One region of the Polymorphospora sp. NPDC050346 genome, then DNA from elsewhere that is predicted to be linked to it. Evidence: riboswitches for the same ligand, from Rfam matches in the RefSeq annotation. Region 1 holds a riboswitch; each other region holds the start of a gene.
What was found. Region 1 has a riboswitch for thiamine pyrophosphate ahead of thiD (bifunctional hydroxymethylpyrimidine kinase/phosphomethylpyrimidine kinase). Riboswitches for the same ligand answer to the same signal wherever they lie in the genome.

Region 1 (9,539 bases):
GCGCCTTGGCGTACGTCTCGAAGGTGAACAGCCCCATCTGGTCGACGAAGGCGCCGAACGCGACGTAGTCCCGCAGGTTGGTCGGATCCGCGTTCTGGACGTCGATCAGGTCGAGCAGGACCTCCTTCAGCGCGAAGACGCTGACCGCCGTCTCCGTGGCGCTGAAGCCCTGGCGGGCCCGGCTGCGGGACAGGTCGGCGAGCACGGCCCGCAGTTCGCCGGCGGATTCGGCGCCGAGGTCGACGCCGCCGGCGTCGAGCGCGGCCTGGAGGCCGCGGCGCAGATCCTCCACCTGCCGATGGAGTTCGGCCCGGCTCTGCCGCCCGCGCAGCGAGGCGGACACCAGTTCGGTCCAGCGGTTGACGATCCGCTCGGTGTGCTGCGTGAGCAGGGCGGCCAGCCGGCCACTCGCGTCCGCGTCCAGTGGCATCGGTGCCTCCCTCGCTCCCTGGTCACCCGCCGACGAACGACCGGGTCGGACCGGGCGGACTCTATCACCGCACCCTGCGGCGTTAGTTGCTACACATCAATGATTTTGCCGGACGTCATCACCGGTCACTTCCGCCCCGCCGGACGCCCCGCCCCATCTGGGACGGATGGCCGATCGTGGAGTAACGTTCGGACGATAAGCGGGAGGTCGCGGATGTCGTTGACGGTGCACACGGAGCAACAGGGCAATCTGGTCGTCGTGTCGGTCGCGGGCGAACTCGACATGGCGACAGCGCCGCAACTGCAGGACCAGATCACCGATCTGCTCGACAAGGGCCGTAACCGGCTGGTCTTCGACCTCGCCGAGGTCTCGTTCTGCGATTCGACCGGCCTGTCGGTCTTCGTCCGGGCGAAGAACAGTTGCGACGAGACCGGTGGGGTGGTGCGGCTGGCCGCGCCGCAGCGCGGCGTGCTGCGCATCCTCGAGGTCAGTGGCCTGGTCGAGGTGCTCCAGACCTATCCGACGGTGGCCGAGGCGGTCGCCGACGGCAGCACCGCCAAGCCCGCCGCGGGCTGACCGCCGCTCACCGCGGTCGGGCGGCCACGGCGCCGGGCTCGTCCTCCAGGAAGCGGGGCCGGGCCAGCGCCAGCCCGGCAAGCGTCTGCACGACCACCGCGACCAGCAGAAGTGCGATCGGCAGGTGCCAGCCGCCGGTCGCCGCGTAGAGCATGCCGACCAGCAGCGGGCCGAGCGCCGCGATGGCATACCCGGTGCTCTGCGCGAACGCGGACAACGCGACCGTGCCCTCGGCCGTCCGGGCCCGCAGGCCGATCGTCGCCAGCACCAACGGGAACGCGCCGTGTCCGATGGCGAGCAGGGCCACCCAGAGCAGGGCACCCTCGTACGGCAGGAACGCCAGCCCCAGGTAGCCGGCCGCCATCGCCGTCGACAGCAGGAGGACCGCCGGTCGCAGCGCCCCCGGCCGGGTGGCCACCGAGGGCATGATCAGCGCCACCGGGATACCGAACGCGGTGACCAGCGCCAGCAGCAGACCGGCGTACTGCGCCGAGTAGCCGGCGTCCCGGAACATCTGCGCCAGCCAGCCCATCGCCGCGTACCCGCCCAGCGACTGCACCCCGAAGTAGAGCGCCATGGCCCAGCCGAGCCGGGTGCGGGCCGGCCGGATCCGACCGGTGGGGGCCGCACCGGTCGCGGCCGGTGGCCGGGTACGCCGCAACGCGGCCGGCAGCCAGGGCAGGAGCGCGACCGCGGCGAGGAACGCCCAGGCGCCGAGCCCGACCCGCCAGGAGCCGAACGCGTGCGCGACCGGCACGGCGGCCGCGGCCGCGGTCGCGGTGCCGATGGTCAGCGACATCGAGTACGCCCCGGTGACCAGCCCGGCCCGGGCCGGGAAGTACTGCTTCACCAGCATCGGCAACAGGATGTTGGCGATGGCGACACCGGCCAGCGCGACGGCGGTCAGCGCCACGAAGGCGTACGGGTTGCCGGTGAGGACCCGCAGCACCTGCCCGGCGGCGAGGACGGCCATCGCGACGGCCAGCAGCCGGGCCGGCGAGATCCGGCGGACCAGCCACGGGGTCGCCGCGCCGAGGACGGAGAAGACGATCGCCGGCATGGTGGTGATCAGGCCGGCCATCGCCCCGGACGCGCCGAGCCCGACCCGGACCTCGTCGAGGAGCGCGCCCAGGCTGGTCACCGCCGTACGCAGGTTGAGCGCGACGAGCAGGATGCCGACCAGGATCACCAGACCGCCCCGGACCGCCGGCCCGCTCCCGGTGCTGCCGTCGGCGGGCGGGCCGGCGACGGCGGTCGGCGGCGGTTCCACGCGACGGGCGGCCGGCGGCGGTTCCACGCGAGGGGCAGCCGGCACGGCGAGCGAGGTGGGTGGCGGGGTCATACCGGCGACCATACAATCATGGGATGATTTTCGGCCGAGGCTGTAACCGATGACACTGCCGCCGGCGGGGCCGCGTGCCGGCGCCCGGCAGACCCTCGTCCGCCAGGTCATCGACCAGCTCAACGAGCAGGTGACCAGCGGCGCGTGGCCACTCGGCAGCAAGATCCCGACCGAGCCACAACTCGTGGAGTCGCTCGGCGTGGGCCGCAACACGGTCCGCGAGGCGGTCCGGGCCCTCGTGCACGCCGGCGTCCTGGAGTGCCGGCAGGGCTCGGGGACCTACGTCACCTCGACCGACGAACTGTCCGGTGTGGTCGCCCGCCGGCTGGCCCCCACCGCGGCCCCGGAGGTCGTCCGGGCCGCCCGGGCCGCCGAGGCCGTCGAGGTACGCCGGGCGTTCGAGGTCGAGGCGGCCCGGCTCGCGGCGCTACGACGTACGCCGGAAGACCTCGCCGCGCTCGACGCCGCGCTGACGGCCCGGGAGGCCGCGTGGGAGTCCGGCCGGCCGGAGGTCTTCGTGGCCGCCGACGCGGACCTGCACACGACGATCGTGGCCGCGGCACACAACACGATGCTGGCCGAGCTGTACGCCTCGTTCGGTACGGCGATGCGCGCCACGCTGACCGAGGCGATCGGGCCGGAGCTGCACCCCGACCGGTACGTCGACCACTCGGCACTGGTCGAGGCGATCCGGGCCGGCGACACCGAAGGGGCGACGCGCGAGGCGGGTGCTTTCCTGGAGACCCCACTGCGGGCATAGGTTGTCGATCGACAGCGGCAATCTTCCCCGGAGGTTGGGAATGCTCAAGGGCTTCAAGGACTTCATCCTGCGCGGCAATGTCGTCGACCTGGCGGTCGGTATCGTGATCGGCGCCGCGTTCACCGCGGTGGTGACGCAGTTCACGAAGTCGTTCCTCGAACCACTGATCCGGGTGGTCACCCTGCTGGTCACCGGCGGGGACGGGTTGGAACAGACCGCGCCCGAGTTCCGGGGCATCCCGTTCGACTGGCCGGCGTTCATCAACGCGGCGATCACCCTGTTCCTCACCGCCGCGGTGCTCTACTTCCTGGTGGTCATGCCGATGAACAAGCTCGCCGAGCGGCGCAAGCGGGGCGAGGAGCCGCCGCCCGCGGCGCCGAGCGAGGAGGTCAAGCTCCTCACCGAGATCCGCGACGCCCTGGTCGCCGCCGGCCGGGCGCCGGGCCGCGACGGCGACGCCCTCGACCGCCTGATCAACCGGGAGCAGCCGCCGGCCCAGCGCTGACGCCGGGGCGCCGGCCATTGTCGAACACCTGTTCGATAGGGTCCGCGCATGGAACAGCGAAAGCACTGGTGGAACGGCAAGTGGGGACGACTTGCCCGGCGTGACGTCTACCTTCGCGCCGACGGCGACCGGTGGCACGTGGAGCAGCGCGCGGGGGGCGCCGACGGCGTCCCCCGCTTCTACGAGTTCGACAGCGAGGACGACGCCCTCGACGCCGTACGCGCCCTGCTCGACGGTCCCGGCACCTGGCGGGAACTCTCCGCCCGCCCGACCGCCTGGTGAACGGGACGGCGCGGTGAACGGGACGGCCCGGTGGGCGCGGCCGCCGGGTTTGGCGGCATCCGCCCGGGGTACCGAGGCGCCATGCGACCACCAGTCGATCCGCCGTTCGCCGAGGTCGAGTCCGGAATGCGCGTCGTCGACGCGACCGGGGCGGAGATCGGCCGGGTCGCCGCGTCCCGGCCCGGCGACCCCAACGCGGTGACGGTGCAGGCGCCGCCGGACGGCGCCGGTGAGGGCCTGTCCGAGGTCGAGACACCGGCGGCGCCGGACGTGCCCCCGGATGCCGCCGCCCGCCTGCTCCGGGCCGGCTACCTGCGCGTCGACGGCACTCCCGACCACTACGTGGCGGCCGACCAGATCGCCGAGGTGACCGGCGACGTCGTACTGCTCAAGGTCAGGACGGATCAGCTGACGTCCGGACGCTGACCGGCCCGCCCGCGCCGCCCACCGGCTGCGGTTCGGTGCGCTCCGGCGTCGTGGTCGGCGTCGGCGCGGGCGGCTCGGCGGCGCCGCGGTTGCGGCTGCGCATCAGCAACAGCATGAACCCACCGGCGACCAGCCCCCAGAACGCCGCCCCGATCCCCAGCACCGACAGGCCGGACGCGGTCACCACGAAGGTCACCGCCGCCGCCTCCCGCCCCTCGGGCGCGGCCACCGCCGCGGCGAGGGCGGAGGCCAACGCACCCAGCAGCGCGAGCCCGGCCACCGCCTCGACCAGCACCGGCGGGGAGAGCAACACGAACGCCGTCGCCAGCCCGGCCGTCAGCCCGAGTACGACGTAGCCGACGCCCGACGTCATCGCGGCGATCCACCGGCGGTCCCGGTCGGGGTGGGCGTCCGGGCCGGCCACCAGGGCGGCGGTGATCGCGGCGAGATTGATGACGTGACCACCGGCGGGCGCCGTCAGGCCGCTGGCGATCCCGGTGCCGACCAGGATCGGGCGCAGCGGCGCCCGGTAGCCGTAGTTGGACAGGACCGCCATGCCGGGCACGTTCTGCGAGGCCATCGTGACGACGAAGAGCGGCAGGGCGACGCTGACCAGGGCGGACACGTTCCAGGTCGGCGCGGTGAACTCGAGGACCGGCAGCAGGGCCGCCCCGGTCAGGCCGCCGGGCGGGCCGGACACCGTGATCGCGACGACGGCCACGACGAGCGCGGCGGGCACCGCCCACCGGCGGGCGAACCGGGTCAGCAGCGCCCAGGTGAGGATCACCGGCGCCGCCATCAGCGGTACGTCGATCAGCGCCCGGACCGGGGCGATGCAGAGGCTGAGGAGTACGCCGGCCAGCATGGCACTGGCGATCGGCTGCGGGATGGCGGCGATCCAGCGCCCGAGTGCCGGGAACAGGCCCGCCGCCACGATGAGCAGCGCCGAGACCAGGAACGCGCCCACGGCCGCCGGGAACCCGCCCTCGACCGCCCCGGTCGACACCAGCAGGGCGGCCCCCGGGGTGGACCAGGCGACACTGATCGGCAGCCGGTGGCGCAGGCTCAGCCAGATCGCCACCAGCCCCATCACGACACAGAGGGCGAAGAGACCGGAGGCGGCCTGTCGCTCGGTGGCGCCCACGGCGCGCAGCCCGGCGAGCACCACCGCGAAGGAACTGGCGAAGCCGACGAGGGCGGTCACCACACCGGCCAGCACCGGTTGCGCCAGGCGTTCCATCGACGGTCCTCCCCATGACCAGGCCGTTCCGCAAACGGAACGCTCCGGTCATGCACCATAGCCGGATGGATTCGCGTCGTACAAGCCGCCGACCGGCGGTCGACGGAGGCGGCGAGGGCGCCGAGGTCGGCCGGCGGGTCCGCGAACTCCGGGAGGCCCGGGGCGTCTCCCTCTCCGCCCTGTCCCGACGCGCCGGCGTCGGCAAGGCGACCCTGTCCGGCCTGGAGAACGGCACCCGCAACCCGACCCTGGAGACGCTCTACGCGGTGACGGCCGAACTCGGGGTTCCGCTGGCGGCCGTACTCGCCGCCCCCGGCACGGATGCCGCGACGATCCGCGGTACGGCGGTCGAGGCGACCCTGCTCCAGGTCTTCGACGAGGGCGACGTCACCTTCGAGCTCTACCGGATGCGGGTGCCGCCCGGACCACCGCAGACCTCACCGGCACACCAGCGGGGGGTGGCCGAACACGTCACCGTCTTCAGTGGACTGCTCCGGGCCGGCCCCGTCGGCGCGCCCGCCCTCGCCGGCACCGGCCAGCACATCACCTGGATCTCCGACGTACCCCACGTCTACGGCGCGGTCGGCGACGACGAGGTGCACGCGAGCCTGCTGATCCGCTACCCCGGCCGGTCGCGACGCCCGTAGCCGGGCCACCCGGTCTCACTGCTCGTACCCGGCCCGCGGGCTGGATACGATGTCGGCAGTGACACGGGGTGCCCGCCCTTCGAGCGGGCTGAGATCACACCCGTCGAACCTGATCTAGTTCGTACTAGCGAAGGGATGTCCGGGTGAGCCCACGCCTGTCCACCATTGCCCGGTGCGCCGCCGCTCCCTTCAGGAAGGCGTGCGGCCATGCACCCGACTGACCCGACCGACCACCGGCAGACACCACGCGTCCTCTCCGTCGCGGGTACGGACCCGACCGGCGGCGCCGGAATCCAGGCGGACCTGAAGAGCATCGCCGCCAACGGCGGATACGGCATGGCGGTGGTCACCGCCCTGGTCGCCCAGAACACCATGGGAGTCCGGTCGGTGCACATCCCGCCGGTCGAGTTCCTCACCGAACAACTCGACTCGGTCAGCGACGACGTCGAGATCGACGCCGTGAAGATCGGAATGCTCGCCAACTCGACCATCATCGAGGCGGTCGCCGACTGGCTCCGCCGGCAGCGGCCGCCGGTCGTGGTCCTCGACCCCGTCATGGTCGCCACCAGCGGCGACCGGCTGCTCGACGAGCGCGCGGTCGACGCGATCCGGGACCTCGTCCGGCACGCCGACCTCGTCACGCCCAACATCCCCGAACTCGCCGTCCTCGCCGACGAGCCCGCGGTCTCCCGGTGGGACGACGTACTCGAGCAGGCGCACCGGGTGTCCGCCACGTACGGCGTCACCGTCCTGGCCAAGGGCGGGCATCTCGCCGACGGGTCGGCCTCCGACGCCCTGGTCGACGCCGGCGGGCGGCTGTCCGGCGGCCGGGACCTCTTCGAGTTCCCCGGTGAACGGATCGAGACGACCAACACCCACGGCACCGGCTGCTCGCTGTCGTCGGCGCTGGCGACCCTGCGCCCGCAGGCACCCGGCTGGGAGCATGCCGTCGACCGGGCGAAGCGCTGGCTGACGGAGAGCATCACCCACGGCGCGGCGCTCCGGGTCGGCCACGGCAACGGCCCGATCAGCCACTTCGCCGGCCTGTGGGCCGGCCAAGAGGGGACGTGGTCCTAGCCCGTACGGGCCACACCACGCTCACCGAGCAGCGCGAGCAACCTGTCGTGCGGGACGGCATACCTGACGTGGCCGTTGAACCCGACCGTGGTCGTCGCCATGAACAGCGAGTTCAGCAGCGCCTCCTCGGTCGCCTCGAGGACGGCGGTGAACAACGGATCCACATCGGCCTCCGGCAGCACCGGCAGGCCCGGTTCGGCCGTGGCGAACGCCAGCGCGTAGTCCCCGCTGCCGCTGGTGAAGTCCGACCCGACCCGCCCCATCGCGAAGATGGCGCGCCGGGCGAGGCGGCCGAGCTGGCGCGCGTCCAGGCGGGCGTTGGTCGCGACCACGATGACACAGGAGTTGCCCGGATGCTCCGTGGCCGCCCCAGGCGCCGCTCCTGGCATCGCCGGTGCCACCGGTACGCCCATCCGCTCGCGCGACACCGGCACCCCGCACACCCGCAGCACGCCGGAGAAGTTCGACTGGACGAGGACACCGACGGTCGCCGCTCCGCGCGAGGTCGTGGCCACCCGTGACGACGTACCGATGCCGGCCTTGAACCCCAGGGCGCCGGTGCCGGTGCCGGCGCCGACACACCCCTCGCCCGGCAGCCCACCGGTGGCACCGTGCAGGGCGGCGAGCACGTGTTCCTCGGTCACCGGCCGCGCCCGGATGTCGGAGAGGAAGCCGTCGTTGGTTTCGGCGACCACCGGGTTCACCGACTGCGCGTCCTCCCGCCCGGGCAACCCCAGCAGGTACGTCACCAACGCGTCCGCGACCCGGAACGTCGACAGGGTCGCGGTCAGCAACACCGGCGTCTCGATCTCGCCCAGCTCGGCTACCTGGGTCGATCCCACGATCTTGCCGTACCCGTTCCCGACGGACAGCCCGGCCGGCAGCGCCGCCCGGGTGAACAACTGCTCCGGTACGACCGCGGTCACCCCGGTACGGATGCTGTCGCCGGCCACGATCGTGGTGTGACCGACCCGTACACCGCTGACGTCGGTGATGGCGTTGTGGGCGCCCGTCGGCAGCACACCGATCTCGATACCGAGCTGTCGGGCCCTACGCGGTTCCTGCACGGCTGGACGCCTCCCGAATCCTGGGTACTGTCGGCGAGCTCCACACCCGACGACCGGATGCTCCCGACCAGGTCAGGAAGGCTCCGCCGCGAGGTGGTCACGTAAACGTTCGACGAACACCGTCACCGCTCGTGGATCAGGCGTCTGTCCGGCCTGGAACATCGCCATCTGCAGTGCCGGCCCGAACCGGTCGTGGCCGTCCATGTCCTCGCGCCGTACCGGCTGGACGACGAAGTGGATGTGGCCGGGCCTGCCGTCGGCGTGCGACCACAGGCACACGTAGACCTGCTCCGGGCTCGTCAACGCCGTCACCGCGGCGGCCATCCGCCGCAGCAGTGGGCCGAGTTCCGAACTCTCGCCATCGGTCAGCTCGGCGACCTGCACGACGTGCCGCAGCGGCTTGACGATCAGGGTGCCCACACCGAGCGGACCGACGCAGTGCTCGACCACCCAGTGCGCCGTCCGCTGGATGCGACCGCCCGGTACGGATGTCCGGCCTGCGGTGAGGTCGCAGGCCAGACATCCGACGACGTCGTCCATCCGAGCCTCCAGACCGGCGCCGGCGGACGGTCGCCATGGATCCCGAGTGGGCCGCCAGGGACTCGAACCCTGAACCTATGGATTAAAAGTCCACAGCTCTGCCTATTGAGCTAGCAGCCCGCGCGACCAGGCTACCTGACCGGCGCCCAGCGGTCGCACAGTTACTTCCCCCCACGGGTTCACGGTGGCTCGGATGAGGGGTTGTGCCTACCGACCGTGGCAGCCTGCCGGTGCGCGGTCGTCGGCTGCCGACGTGTCGAGCTGGCTAGACGTGCTGGTCCGGTGGAAAGCCGGTCCAGCGTAGTGCGGCGGGAAGGTGCCCCATGTCGTTGAAGAGCACCAGTGCTGGCGGGCGATCCGGGCGGTACAGGATCGTGGTCAGGGCACAGTTGCCCTGGTTGAGGCCGAGCCACCGCGACTCGGGGGCGTCGAGGGCGTGCCGGATGAACCAGCCGATGAAGAAGTTGTGGGTGACGATCAGCTCATGGCTGGCCGGGTCGGCGCCGCCAGCCGTGGCCGGTACGCCGTACCGCTGGATGGCGGCGTTCGCCAGCTCCGCTCCCGTCGCGTAGTCCTCGGCGGAGACCCCGTCGAGAAACCTTGCGTACACATCGGGCAGAGCCTGCGGCTCCGGAACTGGCGGGATG
Region 2 (9,539 bases), on a different contig from region 1:
CGTCGTGGCCCGGCACCTCGGCGGCGACTCGCTCCACCGCTGGCTGGTCGATCAGGGTTTCCGGGTCGACCGGCACGCCAGCCAGAAGGGCTACCGGGTACTGCGGGTGACCCGCTGAAACCCGCTGTCGCCGGACCGGTCGGTTCGGGCACGATGCCCCGGTGGGTTATGTAGACGTCGCCGGGGTCGCGCACACGCTGCCCGACGGCCGCCAGCTGTTCGCCGACGTGTCGTTCCGGGTCGGTGAGGGCGCCAAGGTCGCCCTGGTCGGCCCGAACGGCGCCGGCAAGACAACGCTGCTGCGCATGGTGGCCGGCGACCTGACGCAGCAGACCGGTGCCATCGCCCGGTCCGGCGGGCTGGGCGTGATGCGCCAGTTCATCGGCATGATCGGCGACGACACCACACTGCTCGACCTGGCGCTGTCGCTGGCCGCCCCGGTGCTTCGGGACGCCGGCCGGCGGGTGGCCGCCACCGAGGTGGCGCTGCGCACCGCCGAGGCCCGCGGCAAGTACAGCAACGCGGCCGGCAAGGCGCAGATGGCGTACGCCGACGCGCTGGCCGCCTGGGGCGAGACCGGCGGCTACGAGGCCGAGGTGGTCTTCGACACCGTCGCCACGATCGTGCTCGACCAGCCGTGGGACGCCGTCCGGGACCGACCCGTACGCACCCTCTCCGGCGGGCAGCAGAAGCGGTTCGCGCTCGAACTGCTGCTCCGCGGCACCGACGAGGTGTTGCTCCTCGACGAGCCGGACAACTTCCTCGACGTACCCGGCAAGCGCTGGCTCGAACGGCGGCTGCGCGAGTCGGCCAAGTCCGTGCTCTACGTCTCGCACGACCGGGAGTTGCTGGCCCAGACCGCCGACCGGGTCGTCGCCGTCGAGGGCGGCAGCGCCTGGACCCACCCGGGCGGGTTCGCAAGCTGGCACGAGGCCCGGGTCGCCCGCCACGACCAGCTCGAGGAACGTCGGCGGCGGTGGGACGAGGAGCACCAGAAGCTGCGTGAGCTGATGCTGATGTACAAGCAGAAGGCCGCGTACAACGACGGGATGGCGTCGCGCTACCAGGCGGCGCAGACCCGGCTGCGCAAGTTCGAGGAGGCCGGTCCGCCACCGCTGCCGCCGAAGGACCAGGCCGTCCGGATGCGGCTCACCGGTGGTCGTACCGGCAAGCGGGCCGTCATGTGCGAGCAGCTCGAACTCGACGGCCTGACGTACCCCTTCGACGTGGAGATCTGGTACGGCGACCGGGTCGCGGTCCTCGGCGCCAACGGCACCGGGAAGTCGCACTTCCTGCGGCTGCTCGCCCGCGGCGGCACCGACCCCGATCCGGCGAACGTGCCGGTCGACGTCGGGGTGACACTGGCACCCGTCACCCACGACGGGGTCGTACGGCTCGGGGCCCGGGTCCGGCCCGGCCATTTCTCGCAGACCCACGACCGGCCGGAACTGATGGCGAAGACCCTGGTCGAGGTGTTGTGGCGCGGCGACGACCATCGCGACGGGATGGACCGGCACGCGGCGATGGCGGCGCTGGGCCGCTACGAACTCGCCGGCCAGGGCGACCAGCGGTTCGGCACGCTGTCCGGCGGGCAGCAGGCCCGGTTCCTGGTGCTGCTGCTGGAGTTGTCCGGGGCGACCCTGCTGCTGCTCGACGAGCCGACCGACAACCTCGACCTGGCCAGCGCCGAGGCACTCGAAGAGGGGCTGCGGGCCTTCGACGGCACGGTGGTGGCGGTGACCCACGACCGGTGGTTCAGCCGGTCGTTCGACCGCTTCGTGCTCTTCCGTGGCGACGGCGAGGTGGTCGAGGTGCCCGAACCGGTCTGGGACGTCGCCTGACGCCGTCCCGCATAGGCTCGGCGGCATGACTGAGATGCGCTACCGCCGGTTGGGTGACTCCGGGCTCGTGGTGTCCGTGGTCGGCATCGGCTGCAACAATTTCGGCCGCAAGCTCGACGCCGCCGGCACGAAGGCGGTCGTGGACGCCGCGATCGACGCCGGGATCAACCTCTTCGACACCGCCGACATCTACGGCAACCCGCACGGCGCCTCCGAGGAGCAGCTCGGTGCGGCGCTGCGTGGGCGCCGGGACGAGGTGGTGGTGGCCACCAAGTTCGGCATGAACATGGAGGGGGCCAACGGCGCCGACCGGGGTGCCCGTGGAGCCCGCCGGTACATCGTCCGGGCCGTCGAGGCGTCGCTGCGCCGGCTCGGCACCGACCACATCGACCTCTACCAGATGCACGAGCCCGATCCGGCGACGCCGATCGAGGAGACGCTGTCGGCGCTCGACGATCTCGTCCGCGCCGGGAAGGTCCGTTACCTCGGCAACTCCAACTTCGCCGGCTGGCAGATCGCCGACGCCGAGTGGACCGCCCGGACCCGGAACCTGACCCGGTTCGTCAGCGCCCAGAACCACTACAACCTCATCGAGCGGGACGCCGAGACCGAGGTCGTGCCGGCCTGCGAGCGGTTCGGGCTGGGCCTGCTGCCGTTCTTCCCGCTGGCCAGTGGCCTGCTCAGCGGCAAGTACCGGCGCGGCGAGAGCGCGCCGCAGGGCACCCGGCTGGCCGAGGACCGGTGGGCCAGGCGGCTGGCCGCCGCGCCCTGGGACCTGATCGAGTCACTGGAGAAGTTCGCCGCGGAGCGCGGCCGCAACCTGCTCGACGTCGCCATCGGCGGGCTCGCCGCCCGCCCCGCGGTCACCTCCGTGATCGCCGGCGCGACCACCCCGGACCAGGTACGCGCCAACGCGCGGGCCGGCGCCTGGGAGCCGTCCGCCGAAGACCGGGAGGCGCTCGCCACCCTGCTCTGACCTGGTCCCCCCTTTACGGGGACCGGACGGCAGACGTACTCTCGGTCGCGGAAGTGACCCACGGGAGCCCGGTGCACCGGGCTGAGAGGGGGGCTGCAGCCCCCGACCGTCGAACCTGATCCGGGTAATGCCGGCGCAGGGAGGAGTGCTGCTGTGCCGTCTTTCGGACGACTGCATCTCGTGACCGACACCCGGCCGGGCCGGGATCCGCTCGCCGTCGTACGGGCCGCCCTGTCCGCCGCCGGCGCCGAACTCGTCGTACAGGTCCGGGTCGAGGACCTGGCGAGCGACCGGGAGGCGTACGACCTGGCCGGCCGGGTCACCGACCTGTGCGCGGCGGCCGGAGCGACCTGCCTGGTCAACGACCGGCTGCATGTCGCGCTCGCGGTCGGCGCCGCCGGCGGTCACGTGGGCGCGCTCGACCTGCCCGTCGACGCGGCCCGCCGGGTGCTCGGCCCGGACGCGGTGCTCGGCGCCACCGCGCGTACCGGGGAGGCGGGGCGGGCGGCGGTGGCGGCCGGGGCGACCTATCTCGGCGTCGGGCCCTGCTACCCGACGTCGACCAAGGACGGGCTGCCGGCCCCGATCGGGCCGGCCGGGATCGCCGCGGTGGCCGGCGCGGTCGACGTGCCGGTCATCGCGATCGGCGGGGTGACCGCGGCCAGCGCCCCGGAACTCGTCGCGGCCGGTGCGTACGGCGTGGCCGTCGTCGGCGCCGTCTCGTCGGCCGCCGACCCGGCCCGGGCCACCGCCGAACTGCTCGCCGCGATCACGGCCGTCCGATGAGGCCGGACGTCGCCGTCGTCGGCGCCGGGCCGATCGGACTCGCCATCGCATGGCGCTGCGCCGCCCGGGGGATGAGCGTGGTCGTCCACGACCCGGCCCCCGGTTCGGGAGCGTCGGACGTGGCGGCCGGGATGCTGGCCCCGGTGGCCGAGGCGTACTTCGGCGAGGAGGAGCTGACCTCGCTGCTGGTCGCCTCCGCCGCCCGCTGGCCCGGCTTCGCCGCCGAACTCGCGCGGGCCGCCGGCACCGAGGTCGGCTATCGCGACGAGGGCACCCTCGTGGTGGCCCTCACCGCCGACGACCTGGCCGAGGCGGAGCGGCTGTGGACGTACCAGCGAGGGCTGGGGCTGCCGATCACGGTGCTGCGCCCGGCGGAGCTGCGGGCCCGCGAGCCCGGGCTCTCGCCGCGGGTGCGCGGTGGCGGGTACGCCCCCGACGACCACCAGGTCGACCCCCGGCGCCTGGTCGTCGCCCTGGCGGCGGCGGCGCGGCAGGCCGGGGTACGCGTCGAGCCGACCACGGTCACCGATCTGTCCACGGTGGACGCGGGCACGGTGGTGGTGGCCAACGGCGTCGGCGCCGCCGCACTGGCCGGCGTGCCGGTCCGGCCGGTCAAGGGCCAGGTGCTGCGGCTGCGCGCGCCGGACGGTGCCGCGCCCGGCTTCCGGCACGTGATCCGGGGCTACGCCGACCGGCGGCACGTCTACCTCGTGCCGCGCGCCGACGGCGAGGTGGTGGTCGGGGCGACCGTCGAGGAACGGCTCGACGACACCGTCACGGCGGGAGCCGTACTCGATCTGCTGCGGGCCGCGACCGACCTGCTGCCGGAGATCGCCGAATACCACCTCACCGAGACCCGGGTCGGCTGGCGGCCCGGCACGCCGGACAACGCCCCGATCATCGGTGCGCTGCCCGGCCGGCCGGGAGTGGTCGTGGCCACCGGGCACTACCGGCACGGCATCGTGCTGACGCCGCTGACCGCCGACCTGGTCGCGGACCTCGTCACGACCGGGGTCCCCGACCCGGTGCTGGACCCGTTCGGGCCGGCCCGCTTCACCACCGATCCGACGCCGAACTGAGAGCGGAGGCACGCCCGTGCCGGACGATCCGATCGAACTCACCGTCAACGGGGCCACCCGCCCCTTCACCCCGGGTACGACCGTCGCCGCGGTCGTCGCCGCCTCGACCACCCAGCACCGCGGCGTGGCGGTGGCCGTCAACGGCGAGGTGGTGCCGAGGGGCGCCTGGCCGGCGACCACGCTGCGGCCCGGTGACCGGGTCGAGGTGCTGACCGCGGCCCAGGGCGGCTGATCGCGGTGTCGTCGTTCGAACTCGGCGGGCAGACCTTCACCTCGCGACTGATCCTCGGCACCGGCGGTGCCGCGAACCTCCACGTGCTGGAACGGGCCATCCGGGCGTCCGGCACCGAACTGGTCACGCTCGCGCTGCGCCGGGTCGACACCGCCGCCACCATGCAGGGCGGGCTGCTCGACCTGCTCGACCGGTGCGGGGTACGGCTGCTGCCGAACACCGCCGGCTGCTACACCGCCACCGAGGCGGTGAAGGTCGCCCACCTGGCCCGCGAGGCGTTCGAGACGGACTGGGTGAAGCTGGAGGTCATCGGGGACGAGCGCACCCTGCTGCCGGACGGGGTGGAACTCCTCGCCGCCGCCGAACGCCTGGTCGCCGACGGGTTCACCGTGCTGCCGTACACCTCCGACGACCCGGTGCTGGCCCGCCGGCTGGCCGACGTCGGCTGTGCCGCGGTCATGCCGGCCGGGGCGCCGATCGGGTCCGGGCTCGGCATCAGCAACGAGCACCACATCCGGCTGATCACACAGTCGGTGGACGTACCGGTGATCCTCGACGCGGGCATCGGCACCGCGTCCGACGCCGCCCGGGCGATGGAACTCGGCTGCGCCGGCGTGCTGCTGGCCAGCGCGGTGACCCGGGCCGCCGACCCGGAGCGGATGGCCACGGCGATGCGGCACGGGGTCGAGGCCGGCTGGCTGGCCGCCGGTGCCGGCCGGATCGCCCGCCGGTCCCACGCCCTGGCGTCCACACCGGACGACGGGCGGCCACAACTGTGACCGGGCCGGGCGGCGTCGTCGTCCTCACCGACCGTCGGCTGGCCCACCGGCCACTGGTCGACGTGGTGCGGGGCTGTGTCGACGGCGGCGCCCGGTGGGTCGTGCTGCGGGAACGGGACCTTCCCCGGGCCGAGCGGACCAGGCTCGCGGACCGGCTGCGCGCCGTGCTCGCCACGGTCGGCGGGCGACTGGTCGTCGCCGGCCCCGACCCGTTGGGCGGCGACGCCGTGCACCTGGCCGCCGCCGACCCGTATCCGTCGCGGGCGCCGTCGCTGGTCGGCCGGTCCTGCCACGACGAGGCCGAACTCGACCGGCTGTCCACAGAGGACTACGTGACGATGTCGCCGGTCTTCCCGACCCCGTCCAAGCCCGGCTACGGACCACCACTGACCGTCGACGGGCTGGCCCGGCTGATCCGGTATTCCAGCGTGCCGGTGCTCGCCCTCGGCGGCATCCGTACCGCCGCCCAGGTCGCCCGGTGCCACGCCGCCGGTGCGGCCGGCGTCGCGGTGATGGGCGTCGCCATGTCCGCCGCCGACCCGGCGGCCACCGTCGCGGCGCTGCGCGCCGGCTGCCCACCGCGGGCCGGTTCCGGCGGCGGCGATCCGCAACCCCCGGCCCGCCGCGGCCGGCAGTCCGGCTGAGCGTCATCCAGAGAAGAAGTTTGTCGTGAGCGGGCGGAGCGGCCGGCTCGGCTCGCGTCATGACGACGAGCGAAGCGAGGAGATGTCATGCAGGCACGCCGCAAGGTCTACGTCGAAGGTCCACGACCGGACATCCAGGTGCCGTTCGCCGAGGTCGAACTGGCCGGCGACAACCCACCGGTCCGGCTCTACGACACATCGGGTCCGGGGTCCGATCCGGAGACCGGACTGCCCCCGCTGCGCGGTCCGTGGATCGCCGAGCGCGGTGACGTCGCGCCGGTCCGCGGCGGCGGCAGCCCGCTCGCCGGCACCCGGCCCACCCAGCTCGCCTACGCCCGCGCCGGCCGGATCACCCCGGAGATGGAGTTCGTCGCGGTCCGCGAGGGCGTCCCGGCCACGGTCGTACGGGACGAGATCGCCGCCGGCCGCGCCGTCCTGCCGGCGAACGTCAACCACCCCGAGTCCGAGCCGATGATCATCGGAAGCCGGTTCCTGGTGAAGGTCAACGCCAACATCGGCACCTCGGCGGTCACCTCGTCGGTCGCCGAGGAGGTCGACAAGCTCACCTGGGCGACCCGCTGGGGCGCCGACACCGTGATGGACCTGTCGACCGGCAAGCGGATCCACGAGACCCGCGAGGCGATCGTGCGCAACTCGCCCGTGCCGATCGGCACCGTGCCGATCTACCAGGCGCTGGAGAAGGTCGGCGGCGACCCGGTCAAGCTCTCCTGGGAGATCTTCCGGGAGACCGTGATCGAGCAGGCCGAACAGGGCGTCGACTACATGACGGTGCACGCCGGGGTGCTGCTGCCGTACGTGCCGCTGGCCGTCGACCGGGTCACCGGGATCGTGTCGCGCGGCGGCTCCATCATGGCCGCCTGGTGCCTCGCGCACCACGAGGAGAACTTCCTCTACACGAACTTCGCCGAGCTGTGCGAACTGCTCGCCCGCTACGACGTGACGTTCTCGCTGGGCGACGGCCTGCGGCCCGGTTCGATCGCCGACGCCAACGACGAGGCGCAGTTCGCCGAGCTGCGTACGCTGGGCGAGCTGACCACCGTCGCGTGGGAACACGACGTACAGGTGATGATCGAGGGGCCCGGCCACGTGCCGATGCACAAGATCAAGGAGAACGTCGACCTGCAACAGGAACTGTGCCACCAGGCGCCGTTCTACACCCTCGGTCCACTCACGACGGACATCGCGCCGGCGTACGACCACATCACCTCGGCCATCGGCGCGGCGATGATCGGCATGTTCGGCACCGCGATGCTGTGCTACGTCACCCCCAAGGAACACCTCGGCCTGCCCGACCGCGACGACGTCAAGGCCGGCGTGATCGCGTACAAGATCGCGGCGCACGCGGCCGACCTCGCCAAGGGGCACCCGGGGGCGCAGGCCTGGGACGACGCGCTCTCCAAGGCGCGGTTCGAGTTCCGCTGGGAGGACCAGTTCAACCTGTCGCTCGACCCGGAGACCGCGCGGGCGTACCACGACGCCACCCTGCCGGCCGAGCCCGCCAAGACCGCGCACTTCTGCTCCATGTGCGGCCCGAAGTTCTGCTCGATGAAGATCACACAGGAGCTGAAGGAGTACGCCGAGCGCGGCATGCGGGACAAGTCGCAGGAGTTCGTCGACTCCGGTGGCCGGGTCTACCTGCCGCAGGCGTAGCGGTCACCCACCGGGCGGGCGGTCGGACGTACGCAGCGACAGGCGCGGGCCGGGGTCACGGCGCGGCTGGTCGTCCGCCGGGGCGGCCGTCCCGAGCCCACTGACCCAGTCGACGTAGTCCTCGTCCTGCGCCTTCGCCGGCTTCCGGCCCCGACCCTTCGCCGGCCGGTCGGCCAGCTGCTCGTCGACCGGCGGCTCGGGCTCCTCGACCGGGTTGCCGGTCGGGGCCGGCTTGCGGCGGAACAGTTTCCGGCGGGGCCGGACGGTGTCCGTGGGCTCGGCGTTCCCGTCGTCCGCCCCGGTGCCGTCCGGCTCGACGGGCGTCTCGGCCGGCTTCCCGCGCCGCCGCGATCGGCCGCGCTCCTTGTCTCCGATAGGGGCGGTCGGACCGGCGGCTGGCACGGAGTCGTCCAGGCCGGCCTCGATGCGGTCGATCAGTGACGTGCCGAGGTTCGGGCGGGCCGGATCGGCTGGCGGGGCGACCCGCTCGGCTGGTGGGGCTGGCGGGGCGACCCGCTCGGTGGGCGGGGCGATCGGCTGGGCCGGACCCGCGCCGGCCGGCTCCGGAACACGGGGCGCCGGTGCCGGCCGGGGCGCGGGTTCGGGCGTGGGCCGTACAACGGTTTCGGGAACCGGCCGGGGTGCGGGTTCGGGCGCGGGCCGTGGGACGGGGCGGGGTGCCGGTTCGGCCGTCACCCGCGCGGCGGGTTCGGGCGAGCGCTGGGTGGAATGAGTCGCGGGTTCGGGAGAGCGGGGCCGGGGCGGAGTCGACGGCTCGGACGGGCGGGGCGTGGGCCGGACCGGTTCCGCTTTCGTCAGTACCGGCAACACGGTGGTGGCCGGGGCCGGTGGCTCGTTCCCGGTGGTGCCGACCGGCACCGGTACCGGCTCCGTCGCTGGTGCCGGTACCGGATCCGTCGTTCGATCCGGCACCGCCGAGGGTGCCGGCTCCCGGGCCGGCTGCGTCGGCACGCTCGGCGCATCCGACACCGTCACTTCGGTACGGTCCGGCCCGGCGCTGTCGGACCCGTCGACGGTTGGCGTCGACTCGCTGGTCGTCGCCTCGGTGTCCGGCCGGCGGAACTTCAGCCGGTGCCGGCCGCCGGCCCGACCGGCCGCCGTGCCAGTGGCCGTCGAACCATCGGCAGTGTCCGGGCGGGGTGCCTGGCCCGGCAGCCTCGTCAGCACCGCGAGCACCGATCCGACCGCACCGGTGGCCACCGCGAGCAACGCGGCCCAGTAGGGATTGGCCTGGTAGCGGTCGGCCGAGTCACCCGGTCCGGCGGCCAGGTAGGCGAAGGCCAGCAGGGCCGGCGCGACCGCTCCCGACAGGGCGGCCGGCACGACCGGATGGCCACGGAGGCGGGCCAGCACGCCGAGCCCGGCACCGGCCACCAGGGCCAGTGCCGGCATGACGACCAGCGCCAGCCGCCCACCGGCGCCGGTGCCGAGCCCGGCCGGGTCGAACACCCCGAGGCGTACGTCCGGCGGGGCGGCCGCCGGCCCGAGCGACGGAACGACCGAGAGCAGG
Region 3 (9,539 bases), on a different contig from region 1:
GGTCGCCAGCGCGGCGGCGGCCAGCGTCGCCGCGCCGGCCACGAGGGCGGCGTCGGCCGCCGTGAACCGCTGGCGGCGGGCGGTCGTACGCGGGGTCGTCGAGTCGAAGCCCCGGGCGTCCATCGCGGTCGCCAGCCGGGTGCCCCGCCGGATCGCGCCGACCAGCAGCGCGAACGCCGTCGACGCGAACAGCCGCAGCCGGGCCACCGGGTTGCGGCCGGCGTCGACGCCGCGCGCCCGGCGGGCCATCGACAACATCTGCCACTCCTGCGCCAGCAGCGGCATCAGCCGGAACGCGGCCAGCGCGCCGATCGCGAACCGGGCCGGCGCCTTCGCGTTCTGCACCAGGGCGTCGGCGAGGTCGGTCGGGTCGGTGGTGGCGAAGACGAACACGCCGGGCAGCGCGACGGCGACCATCCGCAGGGACAGGCCGAGCGCGGTGGCGAGGACGCCGGTGGTGATCACCACCGGCCCGGCCGCGAAGAGCAGGGTGCCGGTGCGCTCGGCGGCGAAGACGGTCAGCGTCGCCGTGATGCCCAGCGCGCCGACCAGCAACGGCCAGGCCCGGCGCAGCAGCAGGCCGTAGCGGACGCCGAAGAGCGGCAGCACGGCCAGTTCGACGGCGATGGCGACGGCCGGGGCGACCGGGTCGAGGGTCGCGATCAGCGGCACCGAGAAGACCAGTGCGGCGGCGAGCTTGGCGACCGGGTTGCGCCGGGCCAGCGGCGCGTCCGACCGGGCGACCGGCCCGCCGGGCACCGTCACCGCCGCACCGCCGGGGCCACCTGGACGGTCCGGTCGGCGAGCGCGGCGACGAAGTCGGCGTCGTGGGTGACCGCGACGACGCCGTGCCCCGCGTCGCGCAGGCCGGCGAGCAGATCGACCAGTTCGATCCAGGTACGCCGGTCCTGGCCGAACGTCGGCTCGTCGAGCACCAGCAGGCGTGGTGCGGTGGCCAGCGCGGTCGCCACGCTCAGCCGCCGCGCCTCGCCACCGGAGAGCGTGTACGGGTTGGCGCCGGCGAGCCGGTCCAGCCGCAGCCGGGCCAGCAGAGTGTCCACGGTGGACTTGACGGTGGCGGGAGCGGCGCCGGTGCGGCGCGGGCCGAGCGCCAGTTCGTCGAAGACCGTGCCGGTGACGAACTGGTGCTCCGGGTCCTGGAAGACCGACCCGATCCGGCGGGTCAGCGCCGGTGCCCGCCAGCGGTGCGGCGGCCGGCGGTGGTCGGCACCGGCCAGGGCCGGCGTCGCCACCACCTGCCCGGTGCCCGGCCGGAGCAGCCCGCCGAGCAGCAGCGCCAGCGTCGACTTGCCGGCCCCGTTCGGCCCGAGTACGGCGACCGCCTCGCCGGCGCGTACGGCCAGGTCGGTCGGTGCCAGGCGCGGCGGCAGGCCGGCCGCCTCGGCGGTGAGCAGCACGTCGCCCGGTGCCGTCGTGGCCCGGCGGGCCGGGACCTGCCGGCCGGGCACCCACACGCCGCCGTCGGCCAGCGTGTCGCCGTGGCTGGCGAAGATCTGATCCGGTGCGCCGTCGGCGGTCACGCCGCCGGCCGGCGCCAGCACCACCACCCGGTCGACCAGCGGCAGCGCGTCGGCCACCCGGTGCTCGACCAGGACCATCGTGGTGTCCCGGCCGACCGCCCGATCGAGCGCGTCGCGCACCAGCGCCGCGCCGGCCGGGTCGAGGTTGGCCGTCGGTTCGTCGAGCAGCAGCAGGTCGGGGCGCAGGGCGAGGACGCCGGCCAGGGCGAGCCGCTGCTGTTCGCCGCCGGACAGCGCGGCGGTCGGCCGGTCCCGGTCGTAGGGGAAGCCGACCCGGTGCAGCGCCTCGTCGACCCGGGGCCAGATCTCGCCGGCCGGCACCCCCCGGTTCTCCAGCCCGAACGCCACGTCGTCACCGGAGCGCGCCATCACGAGCTGGCTCTCCGGGTCCTGGAAGACGATGCCGACCCGCTCCCGCGACTTGCGCGGGTCGAGCCCGTCGATCTCGACGGTGCCCTCCTGCTCGCCGGAGTCCTCGGCGAGCAGCCCGGCGAGCGCGGCGAGCAGGGTGCTCTTGCCGGCCCCGGACGGGCCGAGCAACAGCACCCGCTCGCCGTGCTCGACGCGCAGGTCGAGGCCGCGGACCGCCCACGCCTTACGGCCGGCGTGCCGCCACCCGAAGCCGCGCAGCTCGACGGCGCTCACCGGCGCCCCGCCGGGCCGTTGCCGGTCCAGGCCGAGTCCGGGTACGCGGGCGCCGCCGCGTACCCGGTCCTTGATCGGTGCATCCGGTTCAGACGGCGGTCCGCTCGCGGCCGGCCGGGAAGCGATCCAGGGCCCCGGTCCGGGCCAGCGCCCGGGTCAGCGCCCAGCCGCCGGCACCGGCGATCACGGCGGCGCTGATCACGGTGAAGACGAACATCGGGATCCGGTACGAGACGAGGTCGTAGCCGGCGTAGTAGCGGATCTGGTCGAAGACCGCGGCGGCCAGGCCGGCGAGCGCGCCGGAGACCACGGCCACCGGCAGCTTGAAGGAGCGGTAACGCAACGCGAGGAACGCGGCCTCCGCACCGAGGCCCTGGAAGGCGCCCTGCACGATGGCCAGGGCACCCCACTGGCTGCCGAGGATCACCGAGATGAACGCGGCGAGGAACTCGCAGTAGAACGCCGCCCCCGGCTTGCGGATCACCAGCCCGCCGATCACGCCGGGCAGCAGCCAGATGCCGTAGATGATGCCCTGGGCCCCCGGGAAGAAGGCGAAGGCGGGGTCGGTGGCGCTCCACACGAGGTTCCAGGCCCAGAAGATGACGCCGAACGCGACGGCGATCACCGACGCGACGACGATGTCGACCGTACGCCAGCGGCTGGCGGTGGGTTGTGTCATGGCTGTGCCTCCCAGTTCTTCGAGCGAACCAGGCAAGACGCACGCCACGACCGGACGGTCGTGGCGCGGCTGGAGAATCGACCGAACTCCCTGCGCTGGCATTACCCAGATCAGGTTCGAGGGTCTGCGGTGGTGTCCCGCACTCTCAGCGCTGTGCGCTCCCCTGTCGGATATGAAGTTGTGGCGCCGACGCTAGCACCGACGGTGATTTCGCGACAGCGCCGAGGTCGGATGTGGCCCCCGACACCTGGTCGCGCGGTAGGGTGGTCTGCCCCCACCGCGACCGTCCGTAGTGAAGGGACCAGCCTTCAGTGACCACGGCCAATGCCGCCCCCGACACCACGGGGGCCGGCCCCGCCAGCGGCACCGGACCGGCGGGCGGCGGCCCACCCGACCCCGGACCACCACCGCGCCGCCCGCTCCTCGGCGACCGGATCGGCTCGGTCGAGGTGCTCGCCGCGCTGCTGCTCCTGCTGGTGGTCTTCCGGGGGCCGCTCTCGACCGCGATCTCCAGCCCGCGCCTGCAGACCTGGACGACCGTGTTCGTCTCGGTCATGGTGCAGGCGGTGCCGTTCCTGGTCTTCGGCGTCGTGCTCTCGGCCGTGATCGCGGTCTTCGTGCCCCGCTCGTTCTGGGCCCGGGCGCTGCCGCGACACCCGGCCCTGGCCGTACCGGTGGCCAGCGCCGCCGGCGTGGTCCTGCCCGGCTGCGAGTGCGGCGCGGTGCCGATCGCCGGCTCGCTGATCCGGCGCGGGGTCACCCCCGCCGCCGCCCTGGCGTTCCTGCTCGCCGCGCCGGCGATCAACCCGATCGTGCTCGCCTCGACCGCCGTCGCCTTTCCCGGCAACCCGGAGATGGTGGTCGCCCGCGGCCTGGCCAGCATCGTCGTCGCGATGATCATGGGTTGGTTGTGGCTGCGGCTGGGCCGCGCCGACTGGATCCGGCTGCCGCACCGCCCCGAACTCGACGGCATGTCCAAGGGCCGGGCGTTCTGGGCGGCCGTACGCCACGACGTGGTGCACGCCGGCGGCTTCCTGGTGCTCGGCGCGATGGCGGCGGCCTGCATCAACGTGCTGGTGCCGGAGCGCTGGCTGCAACTGGTCGCCGACAACCCGGTGCTGTCGGTGCTGGTGCTGGCCGTGCTCGCCGTGCTGCTGTCGATCTGCTCGGAGGCCGACGCCTTCGTCGCCGCGTCGCTGTCGCAGTTCTCGCTGACCTCCCGGCTGGTCTTCCTGGTCGTCGGCCCGATGGTCGACCTCAAGCTGGTGTCGATGCAGGCCGGCGTCTTCGGCCGGCGGTTCGCGTTCCGGTTCGCCCCGGCCACCTTCGTGGTGGCCGTACTGGTGGCCGTCGGGGTCGGTGTGGTGCTGCTGTGAGCGGAGGACGGCGATGAACCGGCGGGCCCAGGCCGTGGTGCTGCTGCTGCTCGGCGGCTCGGTACTCAAGGCCAGCTTCACCGACATGTACCTGCGCTACGTCAAGGAGGGGCTGCGGCCGTTCCTGATCGCCTCCGGTGTCCTGCTGGTCGCGGTCGCGGTGATGACGCTGCTGCACGACCTGCGCCCCCGGCCGGGCACCACCGGCGCCGGGCACGACCACGAGCACGACGACCACGGCCACGAGCACGGGGGCAAGGGACACCACGAGCCACGCGTCGGCTGGCTGCTGATCGCACCGGTGCTCGGCCTGCTGCTGGTCGCCCCGCCGGCGCTCGGCTCGTTCGCGGCCGGCCAGGCCGGCACCGCGCTCTCCAGCCAGCGGGCCGACAGCTACCCGCCGCTGCCCGAGGGCGACCCGGCGAAGATCAGCGTGCTCGACTACGCGTCCCGGGCGATCTTCGACGGTGGCGCCTCGCTGACCGGCCGGACCGTGCAGCTCACCGGCTTCCTCGCCGAGGGGCCGGGCGGCGAACCGATCCTGGCCCGGATGATCCTGTCCTGCTGCGCCGCCGACGGGCGGCCGATCAAACTCGGGATGAGCGGCAACGTTCCGGTCGGGCTGCCCGCCGACAGTTGGGTCGAGGTGGTCGGCGGCTACACCGACCGTGTCATGACCGACCCGGTCAACGGCGAGGACATCCCCTACCTCCAGGTCGAGTCCTGGCGACAGGTGGACCCGCCGAAACAGCAGTACGGGTAGCCGACGTACCGTGGCGGGAGTGGAGATCACCCAGGCGGCCCCGCTCACCCGCGCCATGCTCGCCGCGGACCTCGTCCGGCTCGGCGTACGGCCCGGATCGGTGCTCGTCGTACACGCCTCGATGCGCCCGCTCGGCTGGGTGTGCGGCGGCCCGCAGATCGTCGTACTGGCCCTGCGGGACGTGCTCGGCCCGGACGGCACCCTGGTCGTGCCGACCCACACCCCGGACAACTCCGACCCGGCGAACTGGCGCAACCCGCCCGTACCGGAGCACTGGTGGGCGACCATCCGCGACGAGATGCCGGGCTTCGACCCGGCCGTGACGCCGAGCCGCTGGATGGGGGCGCTCGCCGAGCTGGTGCGTACGTCGCCGGGAGCCCGGCGCAGCGACCACCCGCAGGTGTCGTTCGCGGCCCTCGGCGCCCGGGCCGGCGACATCGTCGCCGACCACCCGCGGGCCGGGATGCTCGGCGACGCCTCGCCGCTGGGCCGGCTCTACGACCTCGACGCCGACGTGCTGCTGCTCGGCGTCGGCCACGACTCCAACACCTCGCTGCACCTGGCCGAATACCGGCAGCCGGACCCGCCCCGGGACCGCCTCGGCGCCGCCGTGCTGACCGGCGACGGCGGCCGGGAATGGAGCTGGTGGGACGACGTCGACCTCGACGAGGGCGACTTCGAACTGCTCGGCGCCGACCTGGACGGGACCGGCGCGGTCCGGTTCGGCGAGGTCGGTGCCGCCCGGTGCCGGCTGATGCGCCAGCGGGCCGCCGTCGACTTCGCCGTGGACTGGATCGCCGCCAACCGATGAACCCGGAGGACCGATGACCCTCAGCGCCGATGCCTACCTGTCCGTCGTCCGGTCGACGATCGACCGGGTCTCCGCCGGCCAGCGCGAAGCTGTCGAAGGAGCCGCCGACCTGATCGCCGCGGCGCTGGCCGCCGACGGGGTGGTGCACGCCTTCGGCACCGGCCACTCCGAGGCGCTCGCCATGGAGATCGCCGGCCGGGCCGGGGGACTGGTCCCCACCAACCGGGTGGCGCTGCGCGACGTGGTGATCCACGGCGGTGAGTCGCCGAGCGTGCTCGGGCCGACCCTCGAACGCGACCCGGCCGTCGCCCACCGCCTGCTCGACCTGCTGCCGGTAAGCCCCGCCGACGTCTTCGTCGTCGCCTCCAACTCCGGGGTCAACGGGGCGATCGTGGAGTTCACCCAGCTCGTCAAGGAGCGCGGCCACGGCCTGATCGCGATCACCTCGCGGGAGCACTCGGCCGGCGTCGAGTCGCGGCACCCGTCCGGGCGCAAGCTCGCCGACCTCGCCGACGTGGTCCTCGACAACGGTGCCCCGTACGGGGACGCGACCCTGGAACTGCCCGGCGGCGGCGCGGTCGGCGCGGTCTCGTCGATCACCGCCGCCCTGCTGGCGCAGCAGATCGTGGTCGAGGTCGTGCGCCGGCTGGTCGACGCCGGGCAGACCCCGCCGGTCTACCTGTCGGCGAACATCCCGGCCGGCGACGCGCACAACGAGGAGTTGGAGCGGCGGTACGCCGGCCGGATCAGGCGCGGTAGCTGAGGTTGTTTCGTCACCCCTCCGCCGGGGCATTCACGGGCGTTGTCATCGGCGGGGTGCCATAGGAGGCGTCAGGTGGCCAAGGAGACCGAGAAGCAGCGTTGGCAACGCAACTTCGCCGACCTGCTCCAGGAGTTGCGGGTCGCGCAGACCGGCGTACAGATTCTCTTCGCCTTCCTGCTCACGCTGCCGTTCAGCAGCGGCTTCCCGGACACCACAGCGTTCCAGCGGGACGTCTACGTGGTGGCGCTGCTGTCCGCGGCCGGCGCCACCGCGCTGATCATCTCGCCGGTCGCGTTCCACCGGGCCCTGTTCCGGCAGGGCCGCAAGCCGGAACTGGTCCGGTACGCCCACGCCGTCGCCAGCGGCGGCCTGGGATTCATGCTGATCGCGATGGTCAGTTCGGTACTGCTGATCACCGACTTCATCCTGCCCCGGCCGGTCGCCTTCATCCTCAGTGGCATCACCGCGATCTTCTTCCTCGTCTACTGGGCCGGCCTGCCGTTCCTGCGGCGCAACTGGGGCGACGGGGACGAGGACGACCTCGACGACGAGGAGGCACCCACGTCGACCCGGTGAATCGGCCACGCCAGTTTTCGCCGGCGTCGGATTGGTGATCGTCTGCTGTTGAGGCAGTCGACACGCCGGCCGCCGACGCCTGAGCAGCAGACGATCACTGGATGGCTGTGCGTGCCCGTGTCTGGGCTGCCCCGATCTTGCTTGTTCAGATGCTGAATCAACAGACCCTGTCCTGGGTATTACCGGTCAGTAGCGTGATGGGAAGCAGCACGCTGAGCCGTACCCGGAGGAGGGGGTTGCCGTGACGACGACGCAGGACGAACGCCCGGCGGCGGGCGGGATCGACGGCGGTGCCGGGCCACTGCCGATGGAGGCCGGCCAGGTCTCGGAGAAGGAGGCCCGGCAGGTCGCCGAGGCAGCCCGGGAAACCGAGTGGGGCAAGCCCAGCTTCGGCAAGGAACTCTTCCTCGGCCGGCTCCGGCTCGACCTGATCGACCCGTGGCCGCAACCGGACCCGGAGCGGGTGACCAAGGCCGACGACTTCCTCGCCCGGCTCGGCGAGTACGTCCGCACCGAGGTCGACGGCGCACAGATCGAACGCGACGCCCGCATCCCCGACGAGGTCTTCCGCGGCCTCGGCCGGCTCGGCGCCTTCGGCATGAAGATCGACGAGGAGTACGGCGGCCTCGGCCTGTCCAACCTGCACTACTGCCGGGCGCTGATGCTGGCCGGCTCGGTCAGCCCGGCGATCGGCGCGCTGCTGTCGGCACACCAGTCGATCGGCGTACCGCAGCCGCTGAAGATGTTCGGCAGCGCCGAGCAGAAGAAGCGCTTCCTGCCGCGACTCGCCGCCGGTGAGGTGTCCGCGTTCCTGCTCACCGAGCCCGACGTCGGCTCCGACCCGGCCCGGCTCGGCGCGACCGCCGAACCCGTCGAGGGCGGCTTCAAGCTCAACGGCGTCAAGCTGTGGGCCACCAACGGCACCGTCGCCACCCTGCTGGTGGTGATGGCCCGAGTGCCGGCGACCGACGGGCAGCGGGGCGGCATCACCGCCTTCGTCGTCGAGGGCGACTCGCCGGGCATCACCGTCGAACGGCGCAACGAGTTCCTCGGCCTGCGCGGCCTGGAGAACAGCGTGACCCGTTTCCATGACGTGTTCGTACCGGCCGACCAGGTCATCGGCGGCGTCGGCAAGGGACTCAAGATCGCCCTGACCACGCTGAACACCGGCCGGCTGTCGCTGCCCGCGATGTGCGTCGGCGCCGGCAAGTGGTCGCTGAACGTGGCCCGCGAATGGGCCGCCGAACGGGTCCAGTGGGGCCGCCCGGTCGGCGAGCACGAGGCGGTCGCCAAGAAACTGTCCTTCATCGCCGCCAGCACGTACGGCATGGAGACGATGCTCGACCTGTGCTGCATGCTCGCCGACGACGACCGTAACGACATCCGGATCGAGGCGGCCCTGGTCAAGCTCTACGCCAGCGAACTCGCCTGGCAGGTCGCCGACGAACTCGTCCAGATCCGCGGCGGCCGCGGCTACGAGACCGCCGACTCGCTCGCGGCCCGCGGCGAGCGGCCGGCCGCCGTCGAACAGATCCTGCGCGACCTGCGGATCAACCGGATCTTCGAGGGCTCCACCGAGATCATGCACCTGCTGATCGCCCGCGAGGCCGTCGACGCCCACCTGTCGGTCGCCGGCGACATCATCGACCCGGACGCCGACCTGACCCGCAAGGCCCGGGCCGGCGCCCGGGCCGGTGCCTTCTACGCCCGCTGGCTGCCGACCCTCGCGGTCGGCCGCGGCCAGACACCGACCGGCTACGCCGAGTACGGCCCGCTCGCCGGCCACCTGCGATACGCCGAGCGGACGTCGCGCAAACTCGCCCGCTCCACGTTCTACGCGATGTCGCGCTGGCAGGGCCGGATGGAGCGTAAGCAGGCGTTCCTGGCCCGGATCGTCGACATCGGCGCGGAACTGTTCGCGATGGCGGCGACCTGTGTGCGGGCCAGGGCCGAGCGGGAGACCCGGCCGGAGGGAATGGAACTGGCCGACCTGTTCTGCCGGCAGGCCCGGCTGCGCGCCGAACGGCTCTTCGCCGAGTTGTGGGACAACACCGACTCGATCGATGTGAAGGCGGCGAAGCGGATCCTCGGCGGCCGGTACACGTTCCTGGAGGACGGGGTGGTGACCCCGGCCACCGATGTCGACCAGGTGGCCGCCTGGGAGCCGGGACCGGCCACGGTGCGCGACGTCCGCCGCCGCATCCCGCCGGCCGACTGACTGGTGGCGCCGCGCGTCCGGTGAACGGCCGATACCGGGCGCGCGGCGCCGATATCGTCACCGCATGGTGGGCGGCATCGGCAAAGGATCGACCTGGTGGGCACGGGCGTCGGGCTCGCGCTGGGGCGAGGCGTTCACGATTCTCGGCCTGACGGGAGCGGTGCTGC

Region 2: another riboswitch for thiamine pyrophosphate. It lies ahead of thiE (thiamine phosphate synthase); the one in region 1 lies ahead of thiD (bifunctional hydroxymethylpyrimidine kinase/phosphomethylpyrimidine kinase).
Region 3: another riboswitch for thiamine pyrophosphate. It lies ahead of AB0I42_RS30585 (ECF transporter S component); the one in region 1 lies ahead of thiD (bifunctional hydroxymethylpyrimidine kinase/phosphomethylpyrimidine kinase).

Annotation. Positions count from the first base shown of each region.
Region 1 covers NZ_JBFAKM010000027.1:372-9,910, reverse strand. Annotated here, with positions in the region: gene AB0I42_RS24915 (STAS domain-containing protein) at 1-430, opposite strand, end outside; gene AB0I42_RS24910 (STAS domain-containing protein) at 644-1,006, shown strand; gene AB0I42_RS24905 (MFS transporter) at 1,014-2,348, opposite strand; gene AB0I42_RS24900 (FCD domain-containing protein) at 2,398-3,108, shown strand; gene mscL (large conductance mechanosensitive channel protein MscL) at 3,149-3,613, shown strand; gene AB0I42_RS24890 (hypothetical protein) at 3,662-3,895, shown strand; gene AB0I42_RS24885 (hypothetical protein) at 3,977-4,321, shown strand; gene AB0I42_RS24880 (benzoate/H(+) symporter BenE family transporter) at 4,290-5,561, opposite strand; gene AB0I42_RS24875 (XRE family transcriptional regulator) at 5,627-6,208, shown strand; TPP riboswitch at 6,263-6,361, shown strand; gene thiD (bifunctional hydroxymethylpyrimidine kinase/phosphomethylpyrimidine kinase) at 6,416-7,285, shown strand; gene AB0I42_RS24865 (P1 family peptidase) at 7,282-8,352, opposite strand; gene AB0I42_RS24860 (hypothetical protein) at 8,425-8,892, opposite strand; tRNA gene AB0I42_RS24855 (tRNA-Lys) at 8,940-9,012, opposite strand; gene AB0I42_RS24850 (histidine phosphatase family protein) at 9,158-9,539, opposite strand, start outside.
Region 2 covers NZ_JBFAKM010000002.1:400,450-409,988, reverse strand. Annotated here, with positions in the region: gene AB0I42_RS04380 (methyltransferase) at 1-118, shown strand, start outside; gene AB0I42_RS04375 (ATP-binding cassette domain-containing protein) at 162-1,841, shown strand; gene AB0I42_RS04370 (aldo/keto reductase) at 1,876-2,817, shown strand; TPP riboswitch at 2,869-2,976, shown strand; gene thiE (thiamine phosphate synthase) at 2,971-3,603, shown strand; gene thiO (glycine oxidase ThiO) at 3,600-4,682, shown strand; gene thiS (sulfur carrier protein ThiS) at 4,714-4,914, shown strand; gene AB0I42_RS04350 (thiazole synthase) at 4,914-5,693, shown strand; gene AB0I42_RS04345 (thiamine phosphate synthase) at 5,690-6,337, shown strand; gene thiC (phosphomethylpyrimidine synthase ThiC) at 6,425-8,008, shown strand; gene AB0I42_RS04335 (hypothetical protein) at 8,012-9,539, opposite strand, start outside.
Region 3 covers NZ_JBFAKM010000040.1:35,034-44,572, forward strand. Annotated here, with positions in the region: gene AB0I42_RS30575 (energy-coupling factor transporter transmembrane component T) at 1-759, opposite strand, end outside; gene AB0I42_RS30580 (ABC transporter ATP-binding protein) at 762-2,186, opposite strand; gene AB0I42_RS30585 (ECF transporter S component) at 2,275-2,865, opposite strand; TPP riboswitch at 2,935-3,040, opposite strand; gene AB0I42_RS30590 (permease) at 3,300-4,241, shown strand; gene AB0I42_RS30595 (TIGR03943 family protein) at 4,255-5,004, shown strand; gene AB0I42_RS30600 (AAC(3) family N-acetyltransferase) at 5,024-5,815, shown strand; gene AB0I42_RS30605 (SIS domain-containing protein) at 5,829-6,578, shown strand; gene AB0I42_RS30610 (DUF6328 family protein) at 6,651-7,154, shown strand; gene AB0I42_RS30615 (acyl-CoA dehydrogenase family protein) at 7,462-9,372, shown strand; gene AB0I42_RS30620 (hypothetical protein) at 9,437-9,539, shown strand, end outside.